Regions from separate parts of the Sporosarcina sp. P3 genome, predicted to be linked through region 2. Evidence: riboswitches for the same ligand, from Rfam matches in the RefSeq annotation. Region 2 holds a riboswitch; the other holds the start of a gene.
The links. Region 2 has a riboswitch for cobalamin ahead of cobJ (precorrin-3B C(17)-methyltransferase). Riboswitches for the same ligand answer to the same signal wherever they lie in the genome.
Positions count from the first base shown of each region.

Region 1: linked by a shared signal. The riboswitch ahead of CSV61_RS07690 (ribonucleoside-diphosphate reductase subunit alpha) and the one ahead of cobJ (precorrin-3B C(17)-methyltransferase) in region 2 are both predicted to bind cobalamin.

Region 1 is NZ_PDZE01000005.1:25,370-41,664, reverse strand. It holds gene narH (nitrate reductase subunit beta) at 1-866, opposite strand, end outside; gene CSV61_RS07710 (nitrate reductase subunit alpha) at 856-4,530, opposite strand; gene CSV61_RS07705 (succinyl-CoA:acetate CoA-transferase ScpC) at 4,929-6,473, shown strand; gene CSV61_RS07700 (ribonucleotide-diphosphate reductase subunit beta) at 7,064-8,101, opposite strand; gene CSV61_RS07695 (flavodoxin) at 8,080-8,517, opposite strand; gene CSV61_RS07690 (ribonucleoside-diphosphate reductase subunit alpha) at 8,505-10,727, opposite strand; cobalamin riboswitch at 10,888-11,064, opposite strand; gene CSV61_RS07685 (alanine/glycine:cation symporter family protein) at 11,404-12,825, opposite strand; gene CSV61_RS07680 (glycerate kinase) at 12,890-14,011, opposite strand; gene CSV61_RS07675 (DUF2243 domain-containing protein) at 14,609-15,112, shown strand; gene CSV61_RS07670 (cytochrome c oxidase assembly protein) at 15,102-15,935, shown strand; gene CSV61_RS07665 (PaaI family thioesterase) at 15,969-16,295, opposite strand, start outside.
Region 2 is NZ_PDZE01000003.1:116,112-132,406, reverse strand. It holds gene secY (preprotein translocase subunit SecY) at 1-1,034, shown strand, start outside; gene CSV61_RS04935 (adenylate kinase) at 1,081-1,734, shown strand; gene infA (translation initiation factor IF-1) at 2,080-2,298, shown strand; gene rpmJ (50S ribosomal protein L36) at 2,338-2,451, shown strand; gene rpsM (30S ribosomal protein S13) at 2,476-2,841, shown strand; gene rpsK (30S ribosomal protein S11) at 2,868-3,257, shown strand; gene CSV61_RS04910 (DNA-directed RNA polymerase subunit alpha) at 3,381-4,325, shown strand; gene rplQ (50S ribosomal protein L17) at 4,356-4,736, shown strand; gene CSV61_RS04900 (energy-coupling factor ABC transporter ATP-binding protein) at 5,013-5,870, shown strand; gene CSV61_RS04895 (energy-coupling factor ABC transporter ATP-binding protein) at 5,846-6,721, shown strand; gene CSV61_RS04890 (energy-coupling factor transporter transmembrane component T family protein) at 6,715-7,512, shown strand; gene truA (tRNA pseudouridine(38-40) synthase TruA) at 7,518-8,255, shown strand; gene rplM (50S ribosomal protein L13) at 8,429-8,866, shown strand; gene rpsI (30S ribosomal protein S9) at 8,886-9,278, shown strand; cobalamin riboswitch at 9,641-9,817, shown strand; gene cobJ (precorrin-3B C(17)-methyltransferase) at 9,948-11,606, shown strand; gene cobK (precorrin-6A reductase) at 11,616-12,398, shown strand; gene CSV61_RS04860 (precorrin-8X methylmutase) at 12,388-13,053, shown strand; gene CSV61_RS04855 (cobalt-precorrin-5B (C(1))-methyltransferase) at 13,070-14,164, shown strand; gene cbiE (precorrin-6y C5,15-methyltransferase (decarboxylating) subunit CbiE) at 14,139-15,332, shown strand; gene cobI (precorrin-2 C(20)-methyltransferase) at 15,332-16,036, shown strand; gene cobM (precorrin-4 C(11)-methyltransferase) at 16,036-16,295, shown strand, end outside.

The DNA.
Region 1 (16,295 bases), on a different contig from region 2:
TTGGGATCCGGTGTAGATGCAGCTTCTTGCACGCGGTCTGCGTCGTAAAGCAAGACACCTAGATAGCGGATTCGGCCTGTACATGTCTCGGAACAAACTGTCGGCAAACCAGATTCCACGCGTGGGAAACAGAACGTACACTTCTCGGCTTTATTCGTTTTCCAGTTGAAGTACACTTTCTTGTACGGGCAACCGGTCATACAGTAGCGCCATCCGCGACATGCTTCCTGATCGACCAGAACGATTCCGTCCTCGTCACGCTTGTACATAGCACCTGACGGACAAGAAGCTACACAGCTCGGGTTCAAGCAGTGTTCGCATAGTCGTGGCAAGTACATCATGAATGCTTGTTCAAAGTTGAATTTAATTTCTTCTTCAATTTTCTCGATATTTGGGTCAGTTGGTCCGGTAATATGTGCACCAGCTAACTGATCTTCCCAGTTCGGGCCCCACTCTGGATCCATGTATTCGCCTGTAACTACAGACTTTGCACGTGCAACCGGTGTATGTTCTTGATCCGGTGCGGATGTTAATTTTTCATAGTCGTACGTCCATGGCTCGTAGTAATCTTTCATTTCAGGCATATCGGGATTGTAGAAGATTTTACCGAGTGCGATTTTCGATAGTTTAGAACCCGATTTCAATTCCAATTTCCCTTTTCGCAACTGCCAGCCACCCTTATAGAGTTCCTGGTCTTCCCAGCGTTTCGGGTAGCCGATCCCCGGTTTCGTTTCTACGTTATTGAACCACATATACTCGGCACCTTCACGGTTCGTCCATGTCGTTTTACACGTCACACTACATGTATGACACCCAATACACTTGTCTAAGTTCATCACCATTGCAACTTGCGCTTTAATTTTCAAGCCAATTGACCTCCTTCATCTTACGGACTGCGACGTAGACATCACGTTGATTACCGATCGGCCCGTAGTAGTTGAATCCATAACTGAGCTGTGCATAGCCGCCTACCATTTGAGTCGGCTTCATGTGAATTCGCGTCGGCGCATTATGGCTTCCTCCGCGTTGCTCGGTGATTTCCGAGCCAGGCATCTGAATATGCTTATCCTGTGCGTGGTACATAAACATCGTACCTTTAGGCATTCTGTGACTGACAACGGCACGTGCATTGACGACACCATTTCGGTTATATACTTCGAGCCAGGCATTGTCGTCGATTCCGTGCTCTTCTGCATCGAGATTCGATAACCAAACGGTTGGACCTCCACGGAACAACGTCAACATGTGCTGGTTGTCCTGGTATGTCGAGTGAATATTCCACTTGCCGTGCGGTGTTAAGTAGCGCAGTACGAGTGCATCTTGTCCACCTTTAATATCTGCATCACGATCTGCAAAAACAAATGGCGGAAGCGTCGGTTTATAGACTGGCAATGCTTCACCGAATCCTAGGAATAATTCGTGATCGACGTAGAAATGCTGTCTCCCCGTCAACGTCCGGAATGGTACGAGACGTTCGATATTTGTCGTAAACGGCGAGTAGCGTCTGCCGAGTTTATTGGAACCACTGAAGACTGGTGTTGGAATGACTTCACGCGGTTGCGCGGTAATACCAGCGAATGTGAATCGCTCTGCTGCGCGGTCTGCTGAAATATCTTTCAATTCCACGCCCGTGTCGTGCTCCGCTGCTTCAAATGCACGTTGCGACACGCGACCGTTTGTTGCGGAAGATAGGGTTAACATCGCTTCTGCTGCATGTTTCGCTGTGTACAATTTAGGCAAGCCGTCTTTCACGGTATCATCCTCATAAATACCGTTAATTCCTTTCATCATTTCATATTCATCCGCGACGGAGAAGCTGACACCATGCGCGCCCGTTTTCCCTGTGGACAATAAAGGCCCAAGCGTAATGTATTTATCATAGATCTTCGTAAAGTCACGCTCCACGATGGTCATGCCCGGCATCGTTTTGCCCGGAATGGCTTCGATTTCACCTTTACTCCAGTCATGCACCTCGCCCATCGGCTGAGAAATTTCCTGAACCGAGTCATGTGCTAGAGGAGATGTGACTAAGTCTTTATAGACGCCTGGCAAATGCGTTTCCGCAAGTGTCGAGAACGTTTTTGCGATTTCGCGGTAAATATCCCAATCCGATTTGGATTCCCATAATGGGTTAACTGCCGGATTGAATGGATGGACGAATGGATGCATATCAGTGGAAGATAAATCCACCTTTTCGTACCATGTCGCAGCCGGAAGCACGAGATCTGCATAAAGCGGTGTCGCGGTCATACGGAAATCGAGCGCTACTAATAGGTCGAGCTTGCCTTCCACTTCATCGCGCCAAACCATTTCTTTCGGTTTCATATCTTCGTTCGGCGTCGCAAGCAAGCCGTCCGAAGCGCCGAGTAAGTGCCGCATGAAGTATTCTTGTCCTTTTGCGGAACTGGAGATCAAGTTCGAGCGCCAGACGAATAATGAACGCGGGAAGTTTTCCGGTGCACCTGGGTCTTCCGCTGCGAATTGTAATTCACCGGATTTAAGTTGATCGACGACATGTGAAACGACTTCCTTTGTATCCGTCTTCCCAAGCTTCGCCGCTTCTTCCACGAGCAATAAACTATTTTTATTGAACTGAGGATAAGATGGTAACCAGCCGAGACGCGCCGCCAGTACGTTATAGTCTGCCGGATGCTGGTATCTCGCTTCTCCGCCAAGTGGCGACATCAACGTATCTGTCCCCGCCTCTTCATACTTCCATTGGTCCGTCGCAAAGTAGAAGAATGAGGTAGCGTTTTGCAGACGTGGTGGTCCTTGCCAGTCTTTCGCGAAGGCAATCGTGCTCCAGCCTTCGATTGGACGACATTTCTCTTGTCCTACGTAATGCGCCCAACCTCCGCCGTTCACTCCTTGTGAAGCTGTCAACGTCACCAGGTTAAGGATCGCGCGGTAGATCGTGTCACTGTTGAACCAGTGATTGATGCCTGCGCCCATAATAATCATCGAACGTCCACCTGTGTCGATGGCATTTTGTGCGAACTCCATGGCGATTTGCGTAACGAGTTCCGGTTTCACATTCGTGATCGCTTCTTGCCAAGCCGGTGTATAGATAGAAGTCACATCGTCATAACCTGTCGCCTCTAGCTCACTGTCGATCCGGTTAACACCATATTGACTCAGCATGACATCATATGTTGTCGTCACTAAACGCTCTGTGCCGTCAGCGAATTGTACTTTCATCGCTGGAATCGGGCGTTTGAATGTGCCATTTCCTCGGTTATCGAAGTACGGGAAATGAATTTCATGCCATTGTTCTGCTTGCTTTTCGATAGACAATGCAGGCTCAACGCGTGTGCCATCTTCGTTTTCTAGTTGCAGATTCCACTTAACGTCTTCTTCCCAACGTTGCCCCATCGTGCCGTTTGGAACGATGATTTCATCTTTCGCTTCATCAAATATGACAGGTTTCCACTCAGCGTGTGCTGACTGCTGTCCAAGATCGCTTGCACGCAAGAAACGTCCAGCTTTATACGAATCTTCATGCGGATCCAGCAGAATCAAGAAGGGCATGTCTGTGTATTGTTTGGCATAGTTTATAAATGTCGGTTCTTTACGTTTTTGATAGAATTCATCCAAAATAACATGCGTCATAGCTTGAGCAACTGCTGCGTCTGTTCCCGGGTTCGCCCCGATCCAGTCGTCGGCGTGCACTACGCTTTCCGCATAATCCGGTGCAACCGAGACTACTTTCGTTCCTTTATAGCGAACTTCCGTCATGAAGTGCGCATCTGGTGTCCGTGTAAGCGGAACATTGGAGCCCCACATGATGATATAGCCTGCGTTAAACCAGTCACTCGATTCTGGTACATCTGTCTGCTCACCCCAGATTTGTGGAGAGGACGGTGGTAGATCTGCATACCAGTCGTAGAAACTGAGCATCTCGCCACCGAGCAATGAAATGAAACGCGCGCCTGATGCATAACTGACCATTGACATGGCAGGAATCGGTGTAAATCCTGCTACGCGATCCGGACCGTATTTTTGTACCGTATAAATGAGTTGTGCCGCAATCAGCATCGTTGCATCACGCCAATGAATCCGAACGTGACCGCCTTTACCGCGGGCTTTTTTGTATTCATTGGATTTCTCAGGATCTTCAACGATCGCTGTCCATGCTTTCACTGGATCCTTCGTTTCTTCCAGTGCTTCGTTCCACATGCGCCACAGTTTCCCTCTTATATAAGGATACTTCACGCGTAATGGGCTGTATTCATACCAAGAAAATGATGCACCACGCGGACAACCACGCGGTTCGAATTCAGGCATATCGGGACCACAGGAAGGATAATCGATTTGCTGATTTTCCCATGTGATGATGCCGTTCTTGACGAAAACTTTCCAGCTACAAGAGCCTGTGCAGTTTACGCCATGCGTCGTACGCACCACTTTGTCATGCGACCAGCGCTGTCGGTACATATTTTCCCAATCACGATTTTTCTCTTCGAGCACTGACCAATTTCCAGAAAAACTCTCGACGGGTTTAAAATAATTCAATCCGAATCTCTTTTTCATCGAATAATTCCACTCCTTCTCAGAATGTAGCAGTAAATGAAACAGACCTACTACTCTTCTTACCCTCAAATAATTTAATTAATCTGATTTTAATCTAAGGGAATTCCCTATTATTTACTCTGAATCACAGGACTTTTTAACCAAACCTCGTAAAACTTCTTTATATTATACAAGTATACGTGTTTTTACTTTCATTCCTATGGGGGAATTCCCTATTCTCGTTTCCTGAATCCCCTGTCTTATTTTCTGAGTAAGAGAGAATACTTTATGATGGCTTTTGCATTCGATTTGTCATGTGTGTAACTTTAACTGTATTTCTCAATCGTATGGAAAAATTAGTATAGTTCTCATAATATTAAGTTGATTTTATTTATATAAATGATAGAATTATATACAAAATGAAAGGTAAGGTGGATGATACCGTGACAAACGAATTAAATAAGGTACTTCGTTGTGAAGCACTGAAAGACAAAATTGTTACAGCAGAAGAAGCAGCGTCTTGGATCGAGGATGGAATGTCTCTAGGTCTGAGCGGATTTACTTTGTCCGGAGACGCGAAAGCCGTGCCATTGGCATTAGCAGAACGAGGCAAAACTGAGGACTTCAAAGTAAACGTTTTCACTGGCGCTTCTATGGGCCCGAACGTTGATGAGTTGATGGCCAATGCAGATGTAATCAATCTACGTGTTCCTTATCAAGGCAACCCAGCAATGCGAGGCAAAATCAACTCAGGTGATTCATTCTACATCGACCAGCACCTTTCCCACACATCTGAATGGATTCGCCAAGGTGTAATTGGACCTGTTGACTATGCAATCATCGAAGCAGCAGCTATTACAGAAGACGGATCGATCATTCCGACTGGTTCTGTTGGTAACTCTCCGATTTTCGTTCAAGAAGCGAAGCATGTCATCATCGAATTGAACGTCAACGCACCAATGGAATTTGAAGGCTTACATGACATCTATATCCCAGATGCTCAAAACCATCGTAAAGAAATTCCTATATACAGTACAACAGATAAAATCGGTACACCAGGTATCAAAGTAGACCCTGAGAAGGTTGTCGGAATCGTACTTACAGAAAAAGGTGATATTCCTTCCCCTATCGTTCCTCCAGACGAAGAGACACAAGAGATCGCAAACAACTTGTTGAACTTCTTCCGTGATGAGATCAAATTGGGCCGTATGGATGAAACACTCATGCCTCTTCAATCAGGTGTTGGTTCGGTTGCAAACGCAGTACTTGACGGTATGAGAACGTCCGAGTTTAAAGATATCGAAGTATATTCCGAAGTACTTCAAGACGCTATCTTCGACTTGATCGATGACGGTGTAGTGAAATTCGCTTCTGCTACTTCATTGACTCTATCTAAAAAACGTTTGGACAGCTTCAAAGACGATATCGCTAAATACCGTGACAAGCTTGTATTCCGTCCACAAGAAATCTCAAACCACCCGGAAGTAATCCGTCGTTTGGGTATCATTTCATTCAACACAGCGCTTGAGTTAGACATCTACGGAAACGTAAACTCTACACATGTTAGCGGAACACGCATGATGAACGGTATCGGAGGATCTGGTGACTTCGCTCGTAACGCACGTATCGCGATTTTCGTTACGAAGTCTTATGCAAAAGGCGGAGACGTGTCATCCATCGTACCTTTCTCTTCTCACGTGGACCACACAGAGCACGACGTAGACGTAATTGTTACAGAGCAAGGATACGCAGATCTTCGCGGCTTGGCTCCAAGACAAAAAGCAGAAGCGTTGATCGAAAACTGTGCGCACCCTGATTTCAAGGAAGAGCTTCGTGATTATTACAACAGAGCATGCGAACAAGTGGGCGGACAAACTCCACACATCTTGGAAGAAGCTCTATCTTGGCACGTAAATCTTGCGAAGAACAAGACAATGCACAAGACTGTTGAAGCTCAGAAGTAATTTTATATGGTAGGAAAGACCAAGCAGATTTCGATCTGCTTGGTTTTTTTGTTTTGAATTGGTTTGGGTAGGTTGTGGATTGGTGTTGTAGGTGGATGCTTTGCTTGGTGGGGTTTGGGCGGTTGGATGGAGCGGACCGACATGATTGGGCATTGAGCGGTTAAACAAGGGGTTTGAGCGGATGCCGCGATACATAGAGCGGATCAATGGATGGATTGAGCGCTTTCGGTAGTTCTTTGAGCGGTTGGGGAAATGTATGAGCGGATAGCGTGGATGTATGAGCGCTTGGCCAGATGTGTGAGCGACCCCCTCTAGCTGTTGGATTGGGCGGACCGACATGATGGACATTGAGCGGTTAAACAAGTAGTTTGAGCGGATGCCGCGATACATAGAGCGGATCAATGGATGGATTGAGCGCTTTCGGTAGTTCATTGAGCGGTTAGGGAAATTTATGAGCGGATAGCGGAAAAGTATGAGCGCCCAGCCATGTGTATGTAAAAGCGTCTTCCCTAAAAAAACTGTGCACTTCCCCTCCCCCAAGCATAAAAAAAAGAGGAACCCATCACGGATTCCCCTTCCATTATTACCTATTACAAATCATCAAAGCCATTCAAATCACTAGTTTTCACATACTGACGGCTCGTTTGTTCGAAGAAGTCCGTTTTCGTGTCGTCGAAGTTATCGACGTACGCGCGGATCCACTTCATTGGATTGTCTGTGAACTCTGGATAGATTTCGCTTAAGCCGAGCATGCGCAACATTTTATTCGCGCGATACTTGATGTAACCTTCCATCTCATCTAGCTCGAGGCCATCGATGCCCGCTAATACATAGCGACTCCAGATGACTTCTTGCTCGACGGAGTGGCGGAATTGGTCATAGATCCATTCCGTGAATTCGTCTGTGTTGTACTCTGGGTTTTCTGCTAACGCTGCACGGAAGATGTCGCTGATTGCCTTACCGTGCTGCAGTTCGTCACGGTTAATGTACGAAATCATTGTGGATGTACCGACCATTTTTTGGTGGCGCGCCAAGTTGTAGAAAAATGCGAAGCCACTGTAGAAGAATAAGCCTTCTAATAACGTCGTGTAGACCATCGCTTTTAGAACCGTTTCGATTGTCGGGTTTTCCGCAAACTCATTGTAAACGTCTACGATTCGTTCATTTCGCTTCATTAGTACTTCGTCTGTACGGCCCATTTCAAAGGCTTCCATTTGCTTGTCTAAGTTCGTGACGGATGAAAGTACGTACGCGTAGCTGTGATTATGTTCACTTTCCTGGTCGGCGATTGTCGCTAGAATCGACTTGACGGATGGATCCGTTGTGAAGTCCGCGATTTTCATTGCGATGACCGTTTGTGGACCGTCGAGTGTCGCCAGTAGGCCGATAATTTTTAAGAATGCGGATTGCTCTTCTTTTGTTAGGCTCGAGAACTGTTTAACGTCTTGCGTCATGTCCACTTCATTCGCTGTCCAGAAAAGCGCACGGATTCGCTGACGTAGTGTATAGAAATGAGGGTGCGCGATGTCGTTCCAGTTCAGGATGCCGCTTGCTTCCCCACCGAAAATGGCTGTTGCTTTATTCGGGTTTGCAGGATTCAGTACTTTTACTCGTGTAAGTGTTGCCAATGTTCGAGCACTCCTTTCGTCCAATTCGTAACTGTTTGTTCTTGCATGCCGCGTGGGCTTTGTTCGATCTTCAATGGTTCAAATGGAGAATGATAGAATTTCGCGAGCTTGTCTGCCGCTTTGCAAAATAAATCATCACCGCCAAACTGGGTGTCCCCTGTGCCAAAAACGTAGACGAGGTCTGGTTTGTAGCCGACGTCCGCCACGAAATCTTTGACTTCATCGGGTGTTGCTCCTTTTTCCCAGGTGAAGGAACCAATGCACAACGCGTCATATTCTTTAACATTTGGGATGATGCCGATGCCGATACGATAGGTATCGACGTCGACGCCTTCACTTTGTAAGTTTTCCGCAATCAATTCCGCTACTTCCTCAGTGTTACCACTCCAGGACGCATAGGCGATTAAGAATGACACCACTCGCACTCCTCAATCTCTGCTGCGGTTGAACGCATGTAGTACGTTGTTTTCATGCCTGATTTCCATGCTTGCAAGTGCAGATCCAAAATAACAGAAGCACGGATGGAGTTCGGTACATAGATGTTGAATGAAATCGACTGATCGATGTGCTGCTGACGCGCGGCATTTTGCTTAATAGACCAGCGCTGATCCACGATGTAAGCGGAACGACGGTAAATGTCATACGTATTATGATCCAGATCCGGCGCAATGACCGGTAATTTATAGTCTTTCTTCTCTTCATGGTAGAACGGCTTGAACACTGGATCGATGGATGCTGTTGAGCCTGCGATAACCGACGTCGAGCTGTTTGGTGCAACTGCCATCAAGTAGCCGTTACGCATACCGTTCATTGCTACGTCTATGCGCAATTCACGCCATTTATTGGAATCGTATTCGCGTTGCTCGAAATATTCACCTGTTTGCCAATCGGAACCATCAAACAATGGATATGCGCCTTTTTCTTTCGATAATTCCATTGAGGCTTTAATAGTCAAATACGCAATGTTTTCATATAACTCGTCTGCGAAATTCACCGCTTCATCTGACTCCCACTGAATGTTTTTCAATGCAAGTAAATGGTGCCAACCGAATGTGCCGAGTCCAATTCCACGGTAGCGTGCATTGGTGCGTTGTGCTTGGACGACTGGGATTTGGTTCTGATCGATGACGTTGTCGAGCATACGTACTTGGATGCGAATCAAACGATCTAACACGTCTGCTGTCACCGCTCTTCCAAGGTTGATCGATGACAGATTACATACAACGAAATCGCCTGGCTTTGTGCGTGTGACGACCAGATCGTCTTCGAGTGTTACGGATTCATGTGCAGATGCTGACATATTTTGGGTTATTTCTGTGCACAAATTACTAGAATAGATAATTCCTTCATGCTTATTAGCGTTCATACGGTTTACTTCGTCGCGGTAGAACATGAACGGTGTCCCTGTTTCCAGCTGGCTACGCAATATACGTTTCATGATTTCAATCGCTGGAACCGTCTCTCTGGATATATCTTCATTGCGGACACATTCTTCATACTTCTCGCGGAATGTGCCTTGTCCTTTTGTTTCATCATAGAAATCTTCCAATGAATAGCCCATTTTCGTGCGGACTTCATGTGGATCGAATAAATGCCAGTCTTCACGGGACTCAACTTTTTCCATGAACAAGTCCGGCAAGCAGACGCCTGTGAAAATGTCATGCGCGCGCAAACGGTCATCCCCGTTATTGAGCTTGAGGTCGAGGAACGTAAAGATGTCTTGATGCCATACGTCAAGATAAACGGCTACGGCACCTTGACGTTGACCGAGTTGGTCGACGCTGACTGCTGTGTTGTTCAGCTGTTTGATCCAAGGAAGAACACCGCTTGATGCCCCTTCGAAACCACGAATCGACGCACCGCGAGAACGAACTTTCCCCATATAGACACCGATACCGCCACCAAATTTCGACAAGTTCGCGATATCCGTATTGCTGTTGTAAATTCCTTGTAATGAATCGTCGACTGTATCGATAAAGCAGCTAGATAGTTGACCGTGCATCTTACCTGCATTCGATAATGTAGGCGTCGCAACTGTCATGTACAAATTACTCATCGCCCAGTACGCTTCTCCGATTTTATGAATGCGATCTACTGTTTCGTCTTGCATTAACGTCATCGCGATGATCAACCAGCGCTCTTGCGGAAGCTCCACTGACTGTTTCGTAAAGTTCACTGTTACATAGCGGTCTACTAATGTTTTTAGTCCAATATATGTGAATAATAGGTCACGAGAAGGATCGAGTAGCTTACCGATTTCCTGAAGCTCGTCCCGGCTGTATTTTTCTGTCAGAACAGGCGTGTATAAACCTTGTTCCACCAAGCGTTCTACATTTTTCGCAAAATCGGTATAGACATCTGCTCCACGCAATGCTTTTTGCTTTGCATAGACGTCGAATAAATAAATACGCGCCGCTACAAATGTCCAATACGCATTCGCCTCATCAATACGGCTTAAAGATTCCAACACCATCGCGTTCGTCCATTCAGTTGCCGAACTCGCCGGGTGACGCTCTTGGAATTTCTCACTCGCTTGGATCAACGGTTCGATTTGTTTCTTGCCAAATTCTTCTTGTAAGTTTTCCATCAATAAATGAAGTCCCACAGTTTCTTGAATAATAGCCATTATATCCGCTCCCTTTAGTGAATTGATTCGGTTATGTACTAAATTAAAAAAACTCCCGATATAATCGGGAGTCGTCGATTGACGCTTAGTAGATTGCGGAAAGTTTTAGGCAGACTGAAAAAAGACTGCTTTGTGCTTTCACTCTCCAACCCCGAAGAATGTTTTGCTGAGATGACTGGCAGGTCTACTGGCTGGCACATCGTTCTTCCATCTTTCCTTCCCGCCGTAGCAGTGGTTTTCATAAGATAGTCGTCCGTGCCCTCAGTTGCGGGGGCAGCTCCGTTCGTGGCGGATTCCCTTTTAAACGTCGTGGGTACCAATTCATCTAATTGCTATCACACACTATATATAGTGTGTTAATTCATATATAACCCTAACATGTTGTGTTCAAACATGCAAAACAAAAATCGAACCGAAGTTCAGAATCCTTCTTCTGAACTACGATTCGACTTTTGCTATTCAGTATTTTATAGTATATCAAACTTTTTACTTCTTGACTAAATCGTTTGTGTGAATGTTTTTAAATAGAGTGTGAAATAAGTAAAGTTAAGGGATTTCCGCTCCCGCTACAATCCTACTCTCTAACCTAAACCACTTAGAAAATTCACTGTGTTTTTTAGTACCCATTCAAAGTCTTACGATCAAAACTTGAAAAGCGCAATATCATTTCTCCATATCACAAACGGTCTTCTGCTCTTTCAGCTGTTTTTTCCCAACATTCTGCGCCTTTTAGGTCAGGAATGCTGGCTGATTTGAAGACGGGGTTTCTACCAGCTCTTCGTTGTTTCGTGAAGTCGTCAAGTACTTTGAAGGCGATTTTGCCGAGCAGTAGAATGACAATTAGGTTAATAATGGCCATTAGTCCCATGAACAGATCGGCCATATCCCATACTACTTGTACTTTTGCGATGGCGCCGAAATATACCATTGCGAGTACGAGTACTTGGTAGATTCGTTTCCATACGACGTTGGCATTAATAAATTCAATATTCGTTTCGCCATAGTAATAATTTCCGATGATGGAACTGAAAGCGAAGAACATGATCGCAACCGCGATGAAATACGGTGCCCACGCGCCTACTTGTACGGCCATGGAGTTTTGTGTCAAGATGATTCCATTTGCTTCACCTGATTGATACAATCCACCGAGCAAAATAATGAATGCGGTGGCAGAACAGATGATGATCGTATCGAAAAATACGCCAAGACTTTGTACCAATCCTTGTTTTGCTGGGTGCGATACGTTTGCTGTAGCGGCTGCGTTTGGCACACTACCCATACCTGCTTCATTGGAGAAGAGACCACGACGCACACCTTGCATCATCGCCATCCCAATTCCGCCACCCATGACTTCTTTAATTCCGAAAGCATGCTCGAATATCAATACAATCAAGCCCGGCACTTCTGCGATATTTACAATAACAATATATAACGCTACCAAAATATAGAAAGTTGCCATGACGGGTACGATGGTCTGTGTTACTTTGACAATCCGTTTGACGCCGCCGAAGACGATGATTCCTGTCACGAGTATTAAGCCGACCCCAACACCCCAGTCGGGAATGCCAAATACATCTGTGAATGATTGACTGATCGTGTTAGATTGTACTGCGTTAAATATGAATCCGAAAGACATCGTCAGTAAAATCGCAAAGACTACACCGAGTTTCCGCCAACCTAGCGCTTTTTGCATATAATACGCCGGTCCTCCGCGGAATGTATCGCCGTCTTTCACTTTATACACTTGTGCCAATGTACTTTCGATGAATGCGGTCGCCATGCCGATTACAGCGATCACCCACATCCAGAATACCGCACCCGGTCCACCGATTCCGATCGCGAGGGCTACCCCCGCTACGTTACCTGTCCCAACGCGTGATGCGGCACTAATTGTGAATGCTTGGAACGGAGACACTCCGTCATTATTGTCTTTCTTCTCTACAATCAGACGGAACATCTCGCGAAATAAGCGTACTTGCACAAATTTCGTGCGAATCGTGAAATATAAACCCGCTGCCAATAAAAGTGCAATTAAAACATATGTCCAAATAAAATTATTCGCCGGCCCTACAAGCCAGTCAATCGCGTCTTGAAACATCTGACCACCTCCTTGTGTATGCTATACCCCACATGCTACCCTACTACGCTTGACATACTAAAAACTATTTTTTAGTTTGCATGACTGTCAACGCTTTATTCTCCAACAATTCCGCTGCACGTACCATCAATTCAGCTAACGACCTCTTCCCGTCATCCAATGAATGCAATTCAGAAAACCACTCGAGGAGCTCTGGACGCGCCGCTTCCTCAATAGTCCCCGAAATGACTATAACGGGAACACTCTCTACTTTCGCAAGCTTCGCAATCCCCATTAATGCCTTGCCTGCAAGCGTCTGCCGATCTGTCTTGCCTTCGCCCGTCACAATGAAATCTGCTGAAGATAGATGCGTTACAAAATCCATCGCCTCCAGCACGACATCTATTCCACTTTCAAGACGCGCACCACAGTATGCAATTAATGCACCTGCACTCCCCCCAGCCGCTCCTGCACCGCGCAACTCATGCAACCGCACGCCTGTCTGCCTTTCTGTCTCGTCCGCCAAATGACGTAATCCTTCATCTAAACGCAAAACCATTTCCGCGTCCGCCCCTTTTTGCGGACCAAAAATACACGACGCCCCTTGTTCACCGACAAATGGATTTTCTACGTCGGATGCAATGTGAATGTCCGTCTCCAGCAAACGCTGATCTAGTTGCGAGACATCGATTTCATTGATGAACGGAAGTATTTCCCCATTCATTTGCAACAACTGTCCATCAGCTAAAAACCGGACGCCTAGCGCTTCGAGCAAACCTGCTCCCCCATCATTCGTCGCACTGCCGCCAAGTCCAATAATCATTTTCCTGTAGCCCGCATCCAGCGCATGACGAATTAACTGGCCCGTGCCAAATGTTGACGCTTTCATCGGATCGAGTTCATGCCCCTCCAGCAACAACAAACCAGACGCCTGCGCCATCTCAATGACCGCCGTCTGACCGTCACCAAGTACGCCAAACGATGCATCGATGGTACGTCCCAACGGATCAAGCACAGGCACCCTTCGCAACGTCCCGCCAGTTGCCGAAACGAGGACAGCCAGCGTCCCCTCGCCACCATCCGCAACAGGCAAACGAACTACTTCCGCGTGTGGATAGACTTTCTGTACTCCTTTAGATATAGCGTCGGCCGCTTCTTCCGCATGCAAGCTTCCTTTAAATGCATCAGGCGCAATGACAATTTTCACGGCTCACACTCCCTTTATTCGTATTCTAGCAGATTATGCAGGAAAAGTTACCGTAAAATAGTGGATGGTTCATCTATTATTTTAATAATGGTTGCTTAATTTCTTTGCAGATGAATAGGTGGATGGTTTGGCAGGGTGTGTTTGATTAATTGAGGCTTGTAGTCGTTTTAATCGGGGGGGTGTATGCGCTCTATTGGGGGGTGTTTCCGCTCTATGGGTACTCGTATTCGCTCTATTGAGTTGTATATCCGCTCATAGTTTACTGTAAAGCGCTCTATATCCGTGTGGAGCCGCTCTATGTCAAACGCTAGCCGCTCATACTTCAGGGTGGAGCGCTCTAACCAAGCTGCGCGGGGCGATTCGCTCTATCCACCCGTACATCCGCTCTATCAAGCCACATAATCGCTCATAGTTTACTGTAAAGCGCTCTATATCCGTGTAGATCCGCTCTATGTCAAACGCTACCCGCTCATACTTCAAAGCAATGCGCTCTATCCACCCGCACAACCGCTCTATAAGCTATCCGCCAGCCCCAACATGTATTAAACACCGCACGCTCAGGGAACACTACGTACGTTAGGAAAGGAGTAGGAATAAATGGCTGTATCGCAAGTGAAAAATTGGTCGAATCGAAAAAGTTATCAAAAGAGAAATCTCTGGGCGGGTATATTATTCGGACTTGGGTTTGTAGCGTTTTTGGACGAGACACTGTTTCATCAGTTGCTGCATTGGCACAAGTTTTATGATCAATCTACGGTGGCGGTTGGATTGGTGTCGGATGGTTTGTTTCATGCGTTTAGCTGGTTTGCGACGGTGGGTGCGTTGTATTTGGTGGCGGATTTGCGTAGGAGAAATGCGTTATGGCATAAGATGTTTTGGGGTGGCAAGTTACTTGGTGGCGGGGCGTTCCAATTGTATGACGGAACCATTCAACATAAGGTCATGCGCATTCATCAGATTCGTTATCATGTAGACATCGTCCCGTATGATGTCGTGTGGAACGGTGCGGCGATTGTGATGATTGGGGCCGGTCTGTTGTTAATCAAGTCAGCGCAACAAGACGCCCGATCAGCGGATAGGTTGGTGCTTCATGCCACATGATGCATACTTCAGTACAACCGATTGGCTGTTTGGGGTGCTTGCATCGCTCTCTATTCTGTTATACGGGGGCGCTGTCTTTCATTCCAACCGGAAAAAGCATTTGCGGAAATGGCCACATAGACGGACTGTGCTATGGATAGCAGGCGTACTCGCTTCGGTAAGCGCTGTTGTCGGACCGCTAGCGAAGCTGTCACATGATCATTTTACCTGGCATATGTTAGGCCACCTTTTGCTTGGCATGCTCGGTCCCCTGCTATTGGCGCTCGCTGCTCCTATGACGTTAACGCTGCGGACACTTCCCGTTCGGCAGGCTAGAAAGGTAAGCTACTTGCTGAAAAGCCGACTCGCAGGGTTCTATACACATCCCGTCATTGCTTCGATTTTGAACATCGGCGGGCTTTGGCTGTTATACACGACAGGCTTGTTTGCAGCCATGCATCATCATCTCTTGCTACATATCGTGATTCATATACACGTGTGTATAGCGGGTTATTTATTTACGATTTCCCTCTTATACATCGATCCCGTGTCACGCCGCTATAGTTATCGCTACCGTACTGCAATCTTTATTGTAGCTCTGGCGGGACACGGAATTTTATCCAAATGGCTATACGCCTATCCGCCTACCGGTGTACCGATTGAAGAGGCGCGTGCAGGAGCGATGCTTATGTATTACGGTGGCGATGCGGTGGATCTTGTGATCATCATTCTATTGTTTCACAACTGGTATCACTCGACCAAACGTCAACGGACGGACGCTACGACTACTGCGGCCGGTCATATGCACGCGAATGAAACGACGCAAAACGCACCTGCTAGCTAGTAGGTGCGTTGTTGTAGTAGTTTATTCATTTCATTATTCCGATACGACCGTCATAATGGTCCCTTGCGCAGTGGCACAAATCTTCTCTTCCCCATCCTTAATGGAAAAAACATCACAGCGGCAGACGGCTTGTCGTTTTCCAGCAGAAATCACTGTCGCCCGGGCGATTAATATTTCACCTACAGCGGGCCGTACATAGTTGATTTTGTATTCTGCTGTCAGTACGTTCGGGCCTAGAACGGAACCGCCTACAAAAGTCAATGCGTTATCTGCTGCATAGCCAATGACCCCGCCGTGTACAAAGCCATGTTGCTGTAGAACGTGTTCCGTGATGGGAACTTCCAGTACTACTTCCCCGAT
Region 2 (16,295 bases):
AGATGGATGTTGTTCCAAAGTTTACTGAGTGGTCAAAACAAGGTGATGTCGGAAGACGTAAACTTGCACAATTCACAAGATATTTCACGATCGCTCTAGCCTTTATTCAAGCACTGGCCATGTCGTTTGGTTTCAACCAAACATTTGGTGGTACACTGATTCAAGACAATAGCGTATCTACGTATATTACAATTGCGATTGTGTTGACTGCTGGTACAGCTTTCCTTTTATGGCTTGGCGAACAAATTACTGCAAAAGGCGTGGGGAATGGTATTTCCATCATTATCTTTGCAGGGATTGTTGCCGGCATTCCAAATGCTGTTAATCAGTTGTATGTAACGCAAATTCAAGACGCTGGAGATGCACTATTTATTAGAATTGCAACAATGGTCTTACTGCTAATCGTGATCGTAGCCATTGTGGTCGGAGTTATTTACTTCCAAGAAGCATTGCGGAAAATTCCGATTCAATATGCGAAACGTGTCTCGGGACGCAATCAGTCTGTTGCAAGTCAACAAACACATTTACCTTTGAAATTGAATGCTGCAGGAGTTATCCCGGTAATCTTTGCGGTGGCATTCTTCATTACGCCACAACAAATCGCTCCATTTTTCGGTGAGAACAGTGTAACTAAAACGATTATTCGGATCTTCGATTATACGAATCCAATCGGAATGATTTTATATGTAGCACTTATTATCGCATTTACGTATTTCTATGCATTCATTCAAGTGAATCCAGAAAATATGGCAGAAAATCTGAAAAAACAAGGTGCATATATTCCAGGAATTCGTCCAGGAGCAAACACTCAAAAGTACTTAACAAGTACTCTGTATAGACTAACGTTCGTCGGCTCGATTTTCCTAGCCGTCGTAGCGGTTATGCCAATCTTCTTCATCAACTTGGCGAATCTGCCTCAATCCGCTCAAATCGGCGGAACGAGCTTGCTCATTGTAGTAGGGGTTGCCCTTGAATCAATGAAGCAATTAGAATCACAATTAGTGAAGAGACATTACAGAGGCTTTATGAAATAAAAAGCAATAGCCTGACCTATTGTTAACAAATGGAGGGCAAGGACGTATGAATATCGTATTAATGGGTCTGCCTGGTGCTGGTAAAGGCACACAAGCAGACAAAATTGTCGAGAAATACGGAATCCCCCATATTTCTACAGGCGATATGTTCCGTGCTGCCATCAAAGATGGCACGGAACTTGGAGTTAAGGCAAAATCGTTCATGGATCAAGGAGCATTAGTTCCTGATGAAGTTACCATTGGTATCGTGCGTGAACGTTTAAGCAAACCGGATTGTGACAAAGGATTCTTGCTTGATGGCTTCCCTAGAACAGTTCCACAAGCTAAAGCACTAGATGCTTTACTTAAGGATTTGGGAAAAAGCATTGAGTATGTATTGGACATAGAAGTCGATACAGAGGAATTAGTTGCAAGGTTATCTGGCCGTCGAATTTGTAAAGTATGTGGCACATCGTATCACTTGATCTTCAACCCACCAAAGGTAGAAGATGTGTGTGATAAGGATGGTGGCGAACTTTACCAACGTGCAGATGATAATCCGGATACTGTCATGAATCGTCTGGAAGTAAATATGAATCAGACAGCTCCTTTACTCGACTTTTATGGCGAAAAAGGTGTACTGACTAAAATTAATGGCCAACAGGATATTAATCTTGTATTCAAGGACTTAGATGCTGTTTTGCAACAAGGTAAAAAGTAATCAATCCTTTTCGGGCACATCTTCATCATTGTTCGGAAGGTAATGGATGAAATCGAACTGCAAATACATTAAGTTCCTGTTATAAGATCAATGAGAGTTTATCATTAATTCCTTGGTAGTTCCGACATGCATTCTATTGCCAATGGCAGTATAATATATACTTGGCACTGCAACGAGGGCAATAAAGGATCTCATTCGTGATTTATGCGAAACAGCGAAATGTGGCAGACGTCTTTCGAATATCACTCATGCTAACTGGACATATGTTGAAGGAAGCCTTTTGAAGGCAACTGATGCCGCTCGATGGTGAAAGCCTTTATTGGATATAGAAGGGAGACAGGATTGATGGCGAAGGACGACGTAATTGAGGTAGAAGGAACTGTTCTTGAAACGTTGCCGAATGCGATGTTTAAAGTGGAGTTAGAGAACGGACATACTGTGCTTGCACACGTGTCAGGTAAAATTCGTATGCACTTTATTCGTATTCTGCCAGGCGACAAGGTGACATTGGAACTTTCACCTTACGATTTAACACGTGGTCGTATCACATACCGTTTCAAATAAACTTTTGCACTCCCGAAATACTGAAGGAGGTTGGGTAAGATGAAAGTAAGACCATCTGTAAAACCGATCTGCGAAAAATGTAAAGTTATTCGTAGACGCGGCCGAGTAATGGTAATCTGTGAAAATCCAAAGCATAAACAAAGACAAGGCTAAAACACAAGGAGGTGCACAACTTATATGGCACGTATTGCTGGTGTAGACGTTCCGCGCGATAAGCGCGTTGTCATTTCATTGACATATATATTCGGTATTGGTAAAACAACTGCACAATCAATTTTAACTGCAGCTGATGTTTCAACAGAGACTCGCGTTCGTGATTTAACTGACGCTGAGCTTGATAAGATTCGTGAACAAATTGACGGCTTGAAAGTAGAAGGAGATCTTCGTCGTGAAACTTCTCTAAATATCAAGCGTTTGATGGAAATCGGTAGTAACCGTGGTATCCGTCACCGTCGTGGATTGCCTGTTCGTGGACAAAACACGAAAAACAATGCACGTACGCGTAAGGGTCCTAAACGTACAATGGCTAACAAGAAAAAATAATTAGGTAAAGGAGGGTTCTTTCCAACATGGCACGTAAACAACAAACTCGTAAACGTCGTGTAAAAAAGAATATTGAGACTGGTATCGCACATATCCGTTCAACGTTCAATAACACTATCGTAACTATCACGGATAGCCACGGTAATGCACTTTCATGGTCTAGCGCTGGTGCACTTGGCTTTAGAGGTTCCCGTAAATCCACTCCATTTGCTGCACAAATGGCTGCTGAAACTGCAGCGAAAACAGCAATGGAACACGGTTTAAAATCATTGGAAGTAACAGTTAAAGGCCCAGGTGCTGGTCGTGAAGCGGCTATTCGTTCACTACAAGCTGCTGGTCTTGAAGTTACTGCAATCAGAGACGTAACTCCGGTTCCGCACAATGGTTGTCGCCCGCCAAAACGTCGTCGCGTATAATCGGTTTGAATCTATTGGATTAAGAAAGACATTTTTTGTTAATACTGTTGAAATAGACTATCTATTATCAGTGAATTCAATAAGGTTAAACCAATATAGAGACGTTTTGAGGAGGGTAAATAAATGATCGAGATTGAGAAACCAAAGATTGAAACAGTAACGATCGGTGAAGATTCACAGTTCGGTAAGTTTATTATCGAACCTTTAGAGCGTGGATATGGAAACACCTTAGGGAATTCCTTGCGCCGCATTCTCTTGTCTTCATTACCAGGAGCTGCTGTGACATCTATTCAAATCGATGGTGTACTTCATGAATTCGCTACAATTGAAGGTGTCGTCGAAGACGTATCTACAGTTATTTTGAATGTGAAGAAACTAGCTCTCAAAATTTACTCAGACGATGAGAAAGTTATTGAGATCGATGTGAAAGGTGAAGGCGTCGTGACGGCTGCAGACATCACACATGATAGTGATGTTGAAGTATTAAATCCAGATCTCCCGATTGCTACTCTCGGTAAAAATGGACATTTACGTATGCGTATGTATGCTGTACGTGGACGCGGATATGTTCCTTCCGATCAAAACAAACGTGAGGATCTAGCGATTGGTGTAATTCCAATCGACTCGATTTACACTCCTGTATCACGCGTTAACTTCCAAGTTGAAAACACTCGCGTCGGACAAAGTACCAACTTTGATAAGTTGACACTCGATGTATGGACAGATGGAAGCATTGGTCCTAAAGAGGCAGTATCACTTGGAGCTAAAATTCTTACAGAGCATTTGAATATATTCGTTGGTATGACTGACGAAGCACAAACTGCAGAAATCATGGTAGAAAAAGAAGAAGACCAAAAAGAAAAAGTTTTGGAAATGACAATTGAAGAACTTGATCTTTCTGTCCGTTCTTATAACTGCTTGAAGCGTGCAGGCATCAATACGGTTTTAGAACTTGCTAACAAGTCTGAAGACGAAATGATGAAAGTGCGAAACTTAGGCCGTAAATCACTTGAAGAAGTGAAAGCTAAATTGGATGAGCTAAACCTTGAGTTACGCTCTGAAGAATAACTGACATATATTGAAGGAGGGTAACTTCAAATGGGATACAGAAAACTTGGACGCACAAGTTCACAACGTAAAGCAATGCTTCGCGACTTAACGACAGATCTTATTATTCATGAGCGCATCCAGACAACTGAAACACGTGCTAAAGAATTACGTAAAGTAGTTGAAAAGATGATCACTCTTGGAAAACGCGGAGATCTTCATGCACGTCGTCAAGCGGCTGAATATATTCGTCGTGAAAAGGTGACTGTTGAAAACGGAGAAGGCGAAGAAGCAACAGTGTTTGCACTTCAAAAGTTGTTTGATACAGTAGCACCACGTTATGCAGATCGCCAAGGCGGTTATACACGTATAATGAAAATGGGACCTCGCCGTGGCGATGGCGCACCAGTAGTTATTATTGAACTGGTGTAATTCCAACACTTCGAGGGTGTGTCTGTCACGCACAGCACACCCTTTTATTACAACTACGAGATTTATACGACATAAAAGCTGAGTGTTATGATCCGCGAGTAATCGACTGGTCTAGCTCTACGTACCTCATCTGAGATGTCGGCATGAGCACCCGGCATTTTCGTTTTCAAAGGCGCATTCCTTAGATGAGGTACGCGCTTTTTTTTTATACATAAGAATAATTGATTACATAGAGCTTATATTGATCCATAGCAACAGCTAAGAGGAGGAATCTAAATGAAGGAAATAGCGTCGATGCACCAGGTAGAGTTCTCTTACGATATGGAGGATGAAGACTCTTCACCTGAGTCAACTAAGGCATTGAATAATGCGTCTTTCACTTTGTATGAAGGAGAATGGCTGGCAGTTGTAGGACATAACGGTTCTGGTAAGTCGACGCTAGCAAAGCTGTTGATTGGCTTGATGTTTCCTTCATCAGGTGAAGTACATCTCTTCTCGGAACGATTATCAGAAGAAAATCTTTGGGAAACACGTTCACGTATGGGTATTGTCTTTCAAAACCCCGATAATCAGTTTGTCGGATCTACGGTACAGGATGACGTAGCTTTCGCACTAGAAAATAACGGTGTACCATACGACATGATGGTAAAACGTGTTCAAGAGGCTTTAGAACAAGTGAAGATGACGGATTACATTAATCATGAGCCACATCATCTATCAGGCGGTCAGAAGCAGCGTGTAGCGATTGCAGGCGCATTAGCATTGCATCCCGAGCTACTTATTTTGGATGAAGCCACTTCCATGTTGGATCCGAAAGGACGTGAAGAGGTCATTGAGATCGTCAAGAAGTTGCGATCGGAAATTGGTTTGACTGTGTTATCCATTACACATGATTTAGAAGAAGTATTATTGGCAGATCGTATATTGGTAATGAATGAAGGACAAGTATTGATGGTAGGTACACCACAGGAAATTTTCCGCCAAGGTACTGAGCTCGAAAAGATTGGGCTCGATCTGCCTTTTGCTTTACGCGTTTCTGAGTTAGTAAGAGCAGCTGGCGTAGAGTTGCAAGGCAATCATATGACAGAAGAAGAGTTGGTGAATGAATTGTGGACATTTCACTTCAGCAAGTAGGATACTTATACGCTAAAGATTCACCGTTTGAGAAACGTGCTTTGCACGACGTGACAGCTACGATCCCTTCAGGCTCTTATACATCAATTATTGGTCATACGGGCTCAGGGAAGTCGACTCTATTGCTTCATTTGAATGGGTTGCTAAAGCCGTCTGAAGGTATCGTCCAAATAGGTGACACGATGATTACTGCCCAAACTAAAGGTAAGCAGATGAAGGAAGTACGGCACCAAGTAGGGATTGTGTTTCAGTTCCCTGAACATCAGTTATTTGAAGAAACAGTTGAAAAAGATATCATGTTCGGTCCCATAAATTTTGGTGTGCCGAAAGAAGAAGCAAGAGCTCGCGCACATGAATTAGTGAAACTGTTAGGTCTGCCGGATGATGTGTTGCAGAAGTCTCCTTTCGAACTGTCAGGAGGTCAAATGCGGCGCGTTGCGATTGCAGGTGTCTTGGCGTTCAAGCCATCTGTCTTGGTCCTTGACGAGCCTACAGCGGGGTTGGATCCTAAAGGTCGTAAGGAGATTATGGAGTTATTCCATCATTTGCATAAGACGGAGAGTCTAACGACCATTCTTGTGACCCATAGTATGGAAGATGCGGCACGTTACAGTGATCGAATCCTGGTGATGCATGAGGGGACAGCCGTGATGGAAGGGACGCCTGAAGAAATATATAGTATGGAAGACGAGCTTCATTCATTTCGACTCAGCATCCCGCGTTCCGTGCGTTTTCAGCGTGAGATTGAAAAGATGAGTGGTCAACGTTTCGATCGTATTGCACTTACGGAAGACATATTGGCACAAGAATTAGCAAAAGCTATTGCAAGAAAAGAGGAGCGGCCATGTTAGAAAAAATGATTATAGGCCGTTTTATTCCAGGTACATCCATTGTGCATCGTATGGATCCTCGTTCCAAATTGCTCTTTGTCTTTCTGTTTGTAGTAGCGGTATTCTTGGCTAATAACGTTGTGTCCTATGCCATTTTGCTTGGCTTCACAGCATTTGTTATTGCACTTGCCCGAATTAGACCGTACTTTTTGATTAATGGATTAAAACCAGTCATTTTTTTGATCATTTTTACTCTTCTATTACATATTTTCTTTACACGCGAAGGACCTATTATATTTGAATGGAAGTTTATCAAAATATATGAAGAGGGATTGCGAATGGGTATATTTATATCCATCCGATTTTTAGTTCTTGTTTTGATTACGACAGTATTGACACTAACCACTTCACCGATCTCGATTACGGATGGATTGGAAACGTTGCTCAATCCTTTTAAAAAGCTGAAATTGCCAGTACATGAGTTGGCATTGATGATGTCCATATCACTACGTTTTATTCCAACCTTGATGGATGAAACGGATAAAATTTTAAAGGCACAATTAGCTAGAGGGTCTGATTTAAGTACCGGTTCCATCAAAGAACGGGTGCAGGCAGTCATTCCGTTGCTTGTCCCACTATTTGTTAGTGCGTTTAAGCGTGCGGAAGATTTGGCGATCGCTATGGAAGTGCGTGGCTACCGTGGTGGAGAAGGTCGCACAAGGTTCCGTCAGCTGTCTTGGCACATAAGGGATACTGCTGTTCTGATCACGTTTGTGCTATTAGTAGGTGTATTGCTGTGGGTGAGGAAGTGAATAAATTGAAACGAATGAAAGCAACTGTTTCGTATGACGGGACGTATTTTGCCGGCTATCAATCGCAACCAAACATGCGGACAGTTCAAGCTGAGATTGATAAAGCCCTTGTTAAATTGCATAAAAACCCGACATCACACGCGGTAGCAAGCGGACGAACCGATGCCGGTGTTCATGCGTTAGGTCAGGTCATTCATTTTGACACACCTCTTGATTTAGGTGATCGTTGGCTGATGGCATTGAATGTATTGCTACCTAAGGACATTCGTATAACTGCGATTGAACAGGTGTCTAAAGACTTTCACGCCCGTTACGGTGCAAAAGGCAAAACGTATCGATATAAATGGTCCTATGGAGAATTGCAAAGTCCATTCGAACGTAATTTTGCTGTTCATTTAGGTAGATGGAATCCGGATATAGAACGAATGAAGGCAGGTGCTGCCTATTTAATCGGTACACATGACTTTACAAGTTTCTGTTCGGCGAAGACCGCTACTTCGAATAAAGTCCGCACGATCCGAAAACTAACACTTGAACGGCATCAGGACGAACTAGTTCTTGAAGTGGAAGGAGATGGATTTCTTTACAATATGGTTCGTACGATTGCTGGTGCTTTGTTAGCAGTCGGCATTGGTTGGGACGAGCCTGAAGATATCCAAAAAATACTCGAGGCGAAAGATCGCCAAAGAGCAGGGAAAACTGCGGCGGCACACGGTTTGTACTTACTAGAAGTCACATATTGAAGTCATGGCAACTAATCCTGGCGTATACATAAAAACGCTTGACTTTATTGGCAATAAAGGATAACATGATAAATGGTATTTCAATAACCCCACAAACAAGCCCCGGAAGTTTATTTGTGTTTAGGGATAGAGAAAACAGGGAACAGATTTGATATTTTAGGAGGAAATACAATATGCGCACAACATTCATGGCTAAAGGTCACGAAGTCGAACGTAAATGGCTAGTTGTCGACGCTGAAGGACAAACGCTTGGTCGTCTTGCTTCAGAAGTTGCAACTCTTTTACGCGGTAAACATAAACCAACGTTTACACCACATGTTGATACAGGCGATCACGTCATCATCATCAACGCTGAAAAAATCCAATTGACTGGTAACAAGTTGAAAGATAAAATGTACTACCGTCACTCTGGTTACACAGGTAGCATCAAGTCACGTACTGCTCTAGAAATGCGTACAAACTACCCTGTAAAAATGCTTGAACTTGCGATTAAAGGAATGCTTCCAAACGGTCCTCTAGGTCGTCAAACAATCAAGAAATTACACGTATTTGCTGGTCCAGAACATCAGCATGCAGCACAAAAACCAGAAGCTTTCGAGCTTCGCGGTTAATTAAGAGGAGGAAACCCACTTGGCACAAGTACAATATATCGGCACTGGCCGTCGTAAAAGTTCAGTAGCTCGTGTACGTCTAATTCCTGGCGAAGGCAAAATTGTCGTCAATAATCGTGACGTAGAAGACTACGTACCATTCGAAACACTTCGTGAAATCATTAAACAACCACTAGTTACAACGGAAACACTTGGAAGCTACGATATCCACGTTAACGTTCACGGTGGAGGTTACACAGGTCAAGCAGGCGCAATCCGTCACGGCGTTGCTCGTGCATTGCTTACTGTAGATCCTGATTTCCGTGCAGCACTTAAATCAGCAGGATTCCTAACACGTGATCCACGTATGAAGGAACGTAAAAAATATGGTCTTCGCGGCGCTCGTCGTGCACCTCAGTTCTCAAAACGTTAATATTGATTTCATATCAACCTTTACAACCTCTTTCCGAGTTTTTGGAAAGAGGTTTTTTAGAGTTTTAAATTTCTTCCCGTAATTAACACTGTAGTCTATCCTAATAGTTCATAACCCACTAATTCAAGTAGTGAGTAGTTTGTAAATGTATAGCTATGCTTGACTTTGACTGCGATATTCTAAAATGTAAAGATTTACTGAATGCCTCTAGCTTGCGATCATGGTTGCACTGAGGACGAGTTTTCTTGAGAATAGAAAACAAAGAAATTCAGAAAGAAGAGATAGTCTATCAGAAGGGTATAGAAAATAAACCAAAGTAGGTTTGTAGATTAGAAGATTATGTGTTATATTTATGAAAATTAAATAAACTAATTTAAATAAGTGCTCACATTGTGAGTTAAAAGGGAAACTAGTGAAATTCTAGTACAGCCCCCGCTACTGTAAATGCTGATGAAATTACAATACCACTGAGAAATTGGGAAGGTGTAAGAGTAAAGTGAAGCTTGAGTCAGGAAACCTGCTTATTTAAATGACACTTTACTTTTCGGTGGGAGAAGTATGGGCGGGACAATAATATTAATTGTTTTTTTTAGTATGACTTCTAATATACTTTCACGTGCCTACACTCCCCTGAAAAGGAGTGTAGGCATTTTTATTTGGAGGGAAATCATGAAAAAGGGAAAAATTTATGTCGTCGGCTTTGGTCCCGGTGCTACTGAACATATTACGGGACGGGCATTAGACGCACTGCAAGCAAGTGATTATATTATTGGTTATAAAACGTATGTAGAGCTGATTAAGCATTTGGTAACGGCGAAGTCTATTGTCAGCACAGGAATGACTGAAGAAGTTTCACGTGCACAAGATGCTGTTAAGAAAGCGGAGGCAGGCGGTATTGTCTCAGTAATTTCCAGTGGTGATTCAGGTGCGTATGGCATGGCTGGATTAGTGTATGAGGTGCTGGTCGAAAAGGGCTGGACTGAAGCAGAGGGAATTGATGTAGAAATCGTTCCAGGTATTTCAGCTATTAACTCATGTGCAAGCTTACTGGGTGCACCTGTTATGCATGATTCTTGTACGATCAGTTTGAGTGACCATCTGACACCATGGACTGTTATCGAAAAACGTATTGAAGCTGCCGGGATGGCGGATTTTGTCATTGCTTTATACAATCCAAAGAGCGGACGCCGGACGCGTCAAATTGTAGAAGCACAGAATATCTTACTAAAATATCGCTCCCCTGATACGCCTGTAGGCCTGGTGAAAAGTGCGTATCGTGAAAACCAGCGTATTGTCCTAACGACATTATCGGAAATGCTTGAGCATGATATTGGAATGCTGACGACTGTCATTATCGGTAACTCTTCCACTTTCTTTTATGATGGAAAGATTATTACACCGCGCGGTTACCAACGTAAATATACGTTGGGAGAAGGTAAACAAAGTTTAAAACCGCATCAGCGTTTGAAAAAGGAAGCAGAACCATGGGCGCTTGATCAGGAAACCGGAGAGGCGCGGTCAGGATATGAGGAAATCATAAGTAAGGTGCCCGAGCAGGCTCCTGTGCAAGAACCAGAGCCAAAAGAAAAGGTTCAGTCAATGGATATGGCATTAAAGGCTTTATCTATGGTTTCAGAAGAAGAAGTGGAAAACCCATTTTTGGTGAGGCAGCCGATCGAGAATATATTTGAATTTTCCGTTTCGCCTGGTGTTGCTAATAAAATGATCACAGCAGAACAGATGCTGGTTTTAGCTGAAGTCGTTGGTGAGAAAGGCACATTGGAATATACACCGGATCATCGTTTTATTGTAAAAGTTACAACAGATAATCCTGAAGCGATTGTTGAAAAACTTGAAAACGAACGCTTTACAGTCATGCCGGCAGGGGAAGTCTTAAAAGTTAAAGCGTGTGATTTTTGTTACGGAGAAAAGGCGGATTCTATCCCATATGCGGAAGAAATCGCAGCAAAGTTTGAAGGGATGAAGCTTCCAAAGCAGTTGCATGTCGGGTTCAATGGTTGCGGCATGGCATGTTATCGCCCTGTGTTTGACGACATTGGAATTGTTTACCGAAAGAAAAAGTTTGATTTATTTATTGGAGCGAAACCGGTTGGCCGTACTGCTCATGCTGCCCAGCCAATCGCTGAGGGAATTGAACCGGATAATTTAATCCCGTTGGTCACCAAAATTATAGAAGAATATGAACAAAATGCACACCCTAACGAACGTTTCTTTAAGTATTTTAAACGTGTTAAAAAAGTACTGAACTATGACTATTACGACATGAGCTGCAAGATTGAAGTAGAGCCGGCGCCTTGCGGGGATTAGGAGGAAGTTATGATTTTATTTTTAGCAGGTACCAGCGATGCAAGGGCCTTAGCCATTCATTTGCAGAGTCTCGGCCACTCCCTGATCGCCACAGTAGTAACCGATTCTGCTGCAGAAAGTTTAAAAGCAAATGATATCGCGTATCAGGTGGGCAGGTTAACGGCGGATGATATGGAGGAGCTGATTCGAAAGCATGAGATGACTTGTGTTGTGGATGCCAGTCATCCTTATGCGGAGGAAGCTTCGAAAACGGCTATGAAAGCGGCTAAGGCATGCGGTGTTCCATATATTCGCTATGAACGTCCGAAGGAAAAGTTTGTTTCTCCACTGATTACGGAAGTTGAAAGTTATGAAGAGGCCGCCAAGCTGGCTCAAACACATAAAGGAACGGTTATGTTGACTACGGGAAGTAAGACGCTGGAAGTGTTTGCGGACTATTTATTGCGTGATGAAATTCGCTTGATCTGCAGAATGCTCCCAAACATAGGGAACATGGAAAAGTGCGATAAGTTAGGAATCAAACAAAAGGATATTATCGCAATACAAGGACCGTTTTCTGAATCACTGAATAAGTCGTTATGCGAGCAATACGACGTGACGTTAATGATCACCAAGGAAAGCGGAAAAGTAGGATCTGTGGATGAGAAAATTACCGCCGCCTTGGAACTGGAAATACCAGTTATTTTGATTAAACGACCAAAGCTTCAATATGATAATTTTTGTACGTCTTTTGAAAAAGTTACCCAACTATTAGGAGGTTTAATACTTGAAAAATCCAAACATGAACTTTAATACGAAATTCACACCACTAACTGTAGATCCAGATAAAATTTATGATCACAGTTTCTCAATTATCAAAGAAGAGATGGGAGAACACCCATTTACAGATGAGCAGTGGATGGTAGTTCGGCGCGTAATTCACGCTTCAGCGGATTTTGAGTTAGGACGCAGCATGATTTTCACACCTGACGCACTCGAGGCGGGAATCCAATCAATTTTAGCAGGACGTCACGTAGTAGTAGACGTACAAATGATAGAGAGTGGTTCAGGCCGCAAACGATTCCAGAAGCATGGCAGCGACTTACATTGTTACATTGCGGATGAGGATGTCGCAAAGGAAGCGAAAGTTCAAGGTACAACACGTGCGATTATATCGATGCAAAAAGCAACTCGTTTGCACGAAGGCGGAATATATGCCATCGGTAATGCACCCACTGCATTGTTAGAGTTAATTCGTTTAATTAAAGAGGGGATCGCCAAACCGGATTTAATTATTGGGATGCCGGTGGGCTTTGTTTCGGCGGCCGAATCAAAAGAGGAACTGGCAGTCCTTGAAGGTATTCCGTTTATCACCAATATAGGGAGAAAGGGTGGCAGTACAGTGACAGTAGCTGCACTGAATGCCATTTCGATCATGGCAGATGAGCGCGCAAAGCAAACAAACTAAAAAAGACCCATCAAAAATGCGTCATGGCTACACTACAGGATCTTGTGCTACGGCAATGACCAAGGCAGCGTTACAAGGATTGGTGACGGGAAAAGTGCCGGAAGAAGTCACTATTTATTTACCTGTTGGCAAGTACGCCACATTCAAAGTGACGGCATTTGAAGTAGTAGATGGCGGTGTAATGTGCGAGACCATCAAAGATGCGGGCGATGATCCTGATGCGACACACAAAGCCCGGATTCAGAGTACTGTTTACTATTCAAAGGAAGAAGGTATCCATTTGGACGGAGGGATTGGCGTAGGACGGGTGACGAAACCGGGACTCCCCGTACCCGTCGGTCAAGCAGCCATTAACCCGGTACCACGTAAAATGATACTTGGGGTTGCACAAGAAGGATTCGAGCATTACCAATTGAAACGCGGAATAGATGTGGTGATTTCCGTACCTGATGGAGAAGAAATTGCTAAAAAAACATTGAATGGGCGTCTGGGTATTATTGGAGGAATTTCAATATTAGGAACCCGCGGGACAGTAGTGCCATTTTCGAGTTCTGCCTTCATGGCAAGTATTGCGCAGGCAATCAGTGTGGCAAAAGAAGCGGGCTGTGATCATGTGGTTATCACGACAGGCGGCCGCAGTGAAAAGTTTGCTTTGAAACAATATCCGCATTTACCGGAAGAAGCCTTCATAGAAATGGGCGATTTTATTGGTTTTACGCTTAAGAATATTGCGCGCAAGAAAATCGCCAAAGTTTCCCTGGTGGGAATGATGGGAAAGTTTTCAAAACTGGCACAGGGCGTAATGATGGTTCACTCAAAAAGCGCGCCGATCAACTTCGGATTTTTGGCGGAAATGGCAAATAGAGTAGGTGTCGATGAAAAAACTCAGGAGGAAATTCTGCAGGCCAACACTGCATCACAAGTTGGCGAAATACTTCAAGGAAACGATGCGTTCTTTGAAGCGCTGAGTAAAAACTGCTGCTACTATGCTCTAAATCATATGAACGCCGAGGTTGAAGTATCGACATCATTGTATGCAATGAATGGAGACTGTTTAGGAAAGGCTGAGAACATTGACAAATTGGATGAAAATGATTGGTATAGGGGATAATGGCGCGGCAGGATTGCTCCCTCAATATATAGAGTGGATCAATGAATGTGATGTGCTAGTAGGTGGAGAACGCCACCTTCAATTTTTCCCTTCATTTGAAAAAGAAAAGAAAGTAATTAAGGGCGGTTTGTCAGCATTAACAGCGGAATTAAAGGAAGAAACACGTAATACCGTTATTTTGGTGTCCGGTGATCCATTGTTTTATGGGCTGGGTGGCGTACTGTCAAAAAAACTGCAACTGGAGATCTATCCATATACAAGTTCGGTTCAACTGGCTTTTTCAAAAATGCAGGAAAGTTGGCAAGATGCGTACATTGTCAGCCTGCATGGCCGATCTATAAGAGGTTTTGCACAGAAAATAGACGGGCGTAAAAAAATAGCGATATTAACCGATGAAACGAACTCCCCACAAGCCATTGCGACGTATTTAAAACGCTTTGACATGATGGAGTACGATGCCTTTGTTGCCGAAAATCTGCAAGGAGAAAATGAACGCTGCCGTTTCCTCTCGCTAGATGAAATGGAACAAACTTCATTTTCCCCTTTAAATGTAGTGATCTTAAAGCAGCGCCATACAGTGGAACGTGCTTCTCTTGGTATTCCAGATGATGCATTTCTGCAGCGAAAACCGGATAAAGGCTTAATTACAAAAAGAGAAATTCGAACACTTTGTCTACAAGAGCTAAAACTTAAAGAAAACAGCGTGGTTTGGGACATTGGAACTTGCACAGGTTCTGTTGCGATTGAAGCAGCAAAAATAGCTCGGGACGGGGCAGTGTACGCCATTGAAAAAAATGAAGGTGACCTTGAAAACTGTTTGGAAAATCAATTGAAACATCGTACAGACTTTGTTGCGGTGCTGGGTAAAGCGCCGGAACGTCTGGAAGAATTCCCAGACCCCCATGCAATTTTCATTGGCGGTAATGGAGGGAATATGGAGCGGTTGTTGCAAACCTGTGTTTCGCGTCTGCAGCCGAATGGCCGACTTGTCATGAATATCGCCACGATAGAAAATCTGGCTGAAGCGATGAGACATTTAAAAGCGTTAGGCTGCGAAGTGTCCATATTGCAGGCACAACTCTCAAAGAGTAAACCGATTTTACATTTAACACGTTTTGAACCGTTGAACCCCATTTATATAGTGACAGCACAGAAAGGACAGAAATGATGACAATAGGAAAATTATACGGATTAGGTGTTGGACCAGGAGACCCTGAATTAATTACTGTAAAAGCATTTCGTAAATTACAAGAATGCCCGGTCATTGCGTACCCCAAAAAATTAAGAGGCAGCAAGTCTTATGCCCATCGTATCGTAGACGTTTATATTAATCCGGCTGAAAAAGAGATGCTCGGTATAGTCTTCCCCATGACCAAAGAAGAAGAAGTATTGCGTACTGCATGGGAAAAAGCAGCAGAAGAGATTTACCGTTACTTAGCAGATGGAAAAGATGTAGCGTTTGTGACGGAAGGGGACCCGATGCTGTTTAGTACATTCATTCACTTACTGGGAATAATGAAAACAAAGCATCCGGAAGTACCTATTGAAACAGTGGCCGGTATTTCGTCATTTAATGGTTCAGCGAATCGGTTAGGGATTGCATTAGCTGAAGGTGATGACCACGTGGCCATGATTCCTGCTACAGAAAATATGGAACAGATGCGTCAAGTTATTGAAAGTCACGATGCAATTGTTTTTATTAAAGTAGCCAAAGTACTGGATGAAATGTTGGATTTATTGGAGGAAATGAAATTACTAGAAAAAACGCATGTAGTGACAAAAGTTACTTCTGACGAAGAAGTGATTTGGAATACGGACGAACTTAGAGGTGCGGATTTAAATTACTTGTCATGTATGGTGGTGCGCAAATGATGAAGAAAATTTGGATTATCGGTGCAGGTCCAGGAGATCCTGATTTAATAACGGTGAAAGGCTTGAAGCTATTACAGCAAGCAGATGTTGTCATGTATACCGATTCACTTGTAAGCGAAAAGTTAGTGGAGGAAGCGAAAGAATCGGCAGAAGTTATCCGTACGGCAGGAATGCATCTTCAGGAAATGGTGGATTGTATGGTCGAACGAGTCAATGCCGGAAAAACGGTTGTACGATTACATACGGGGGATCCAGCGAT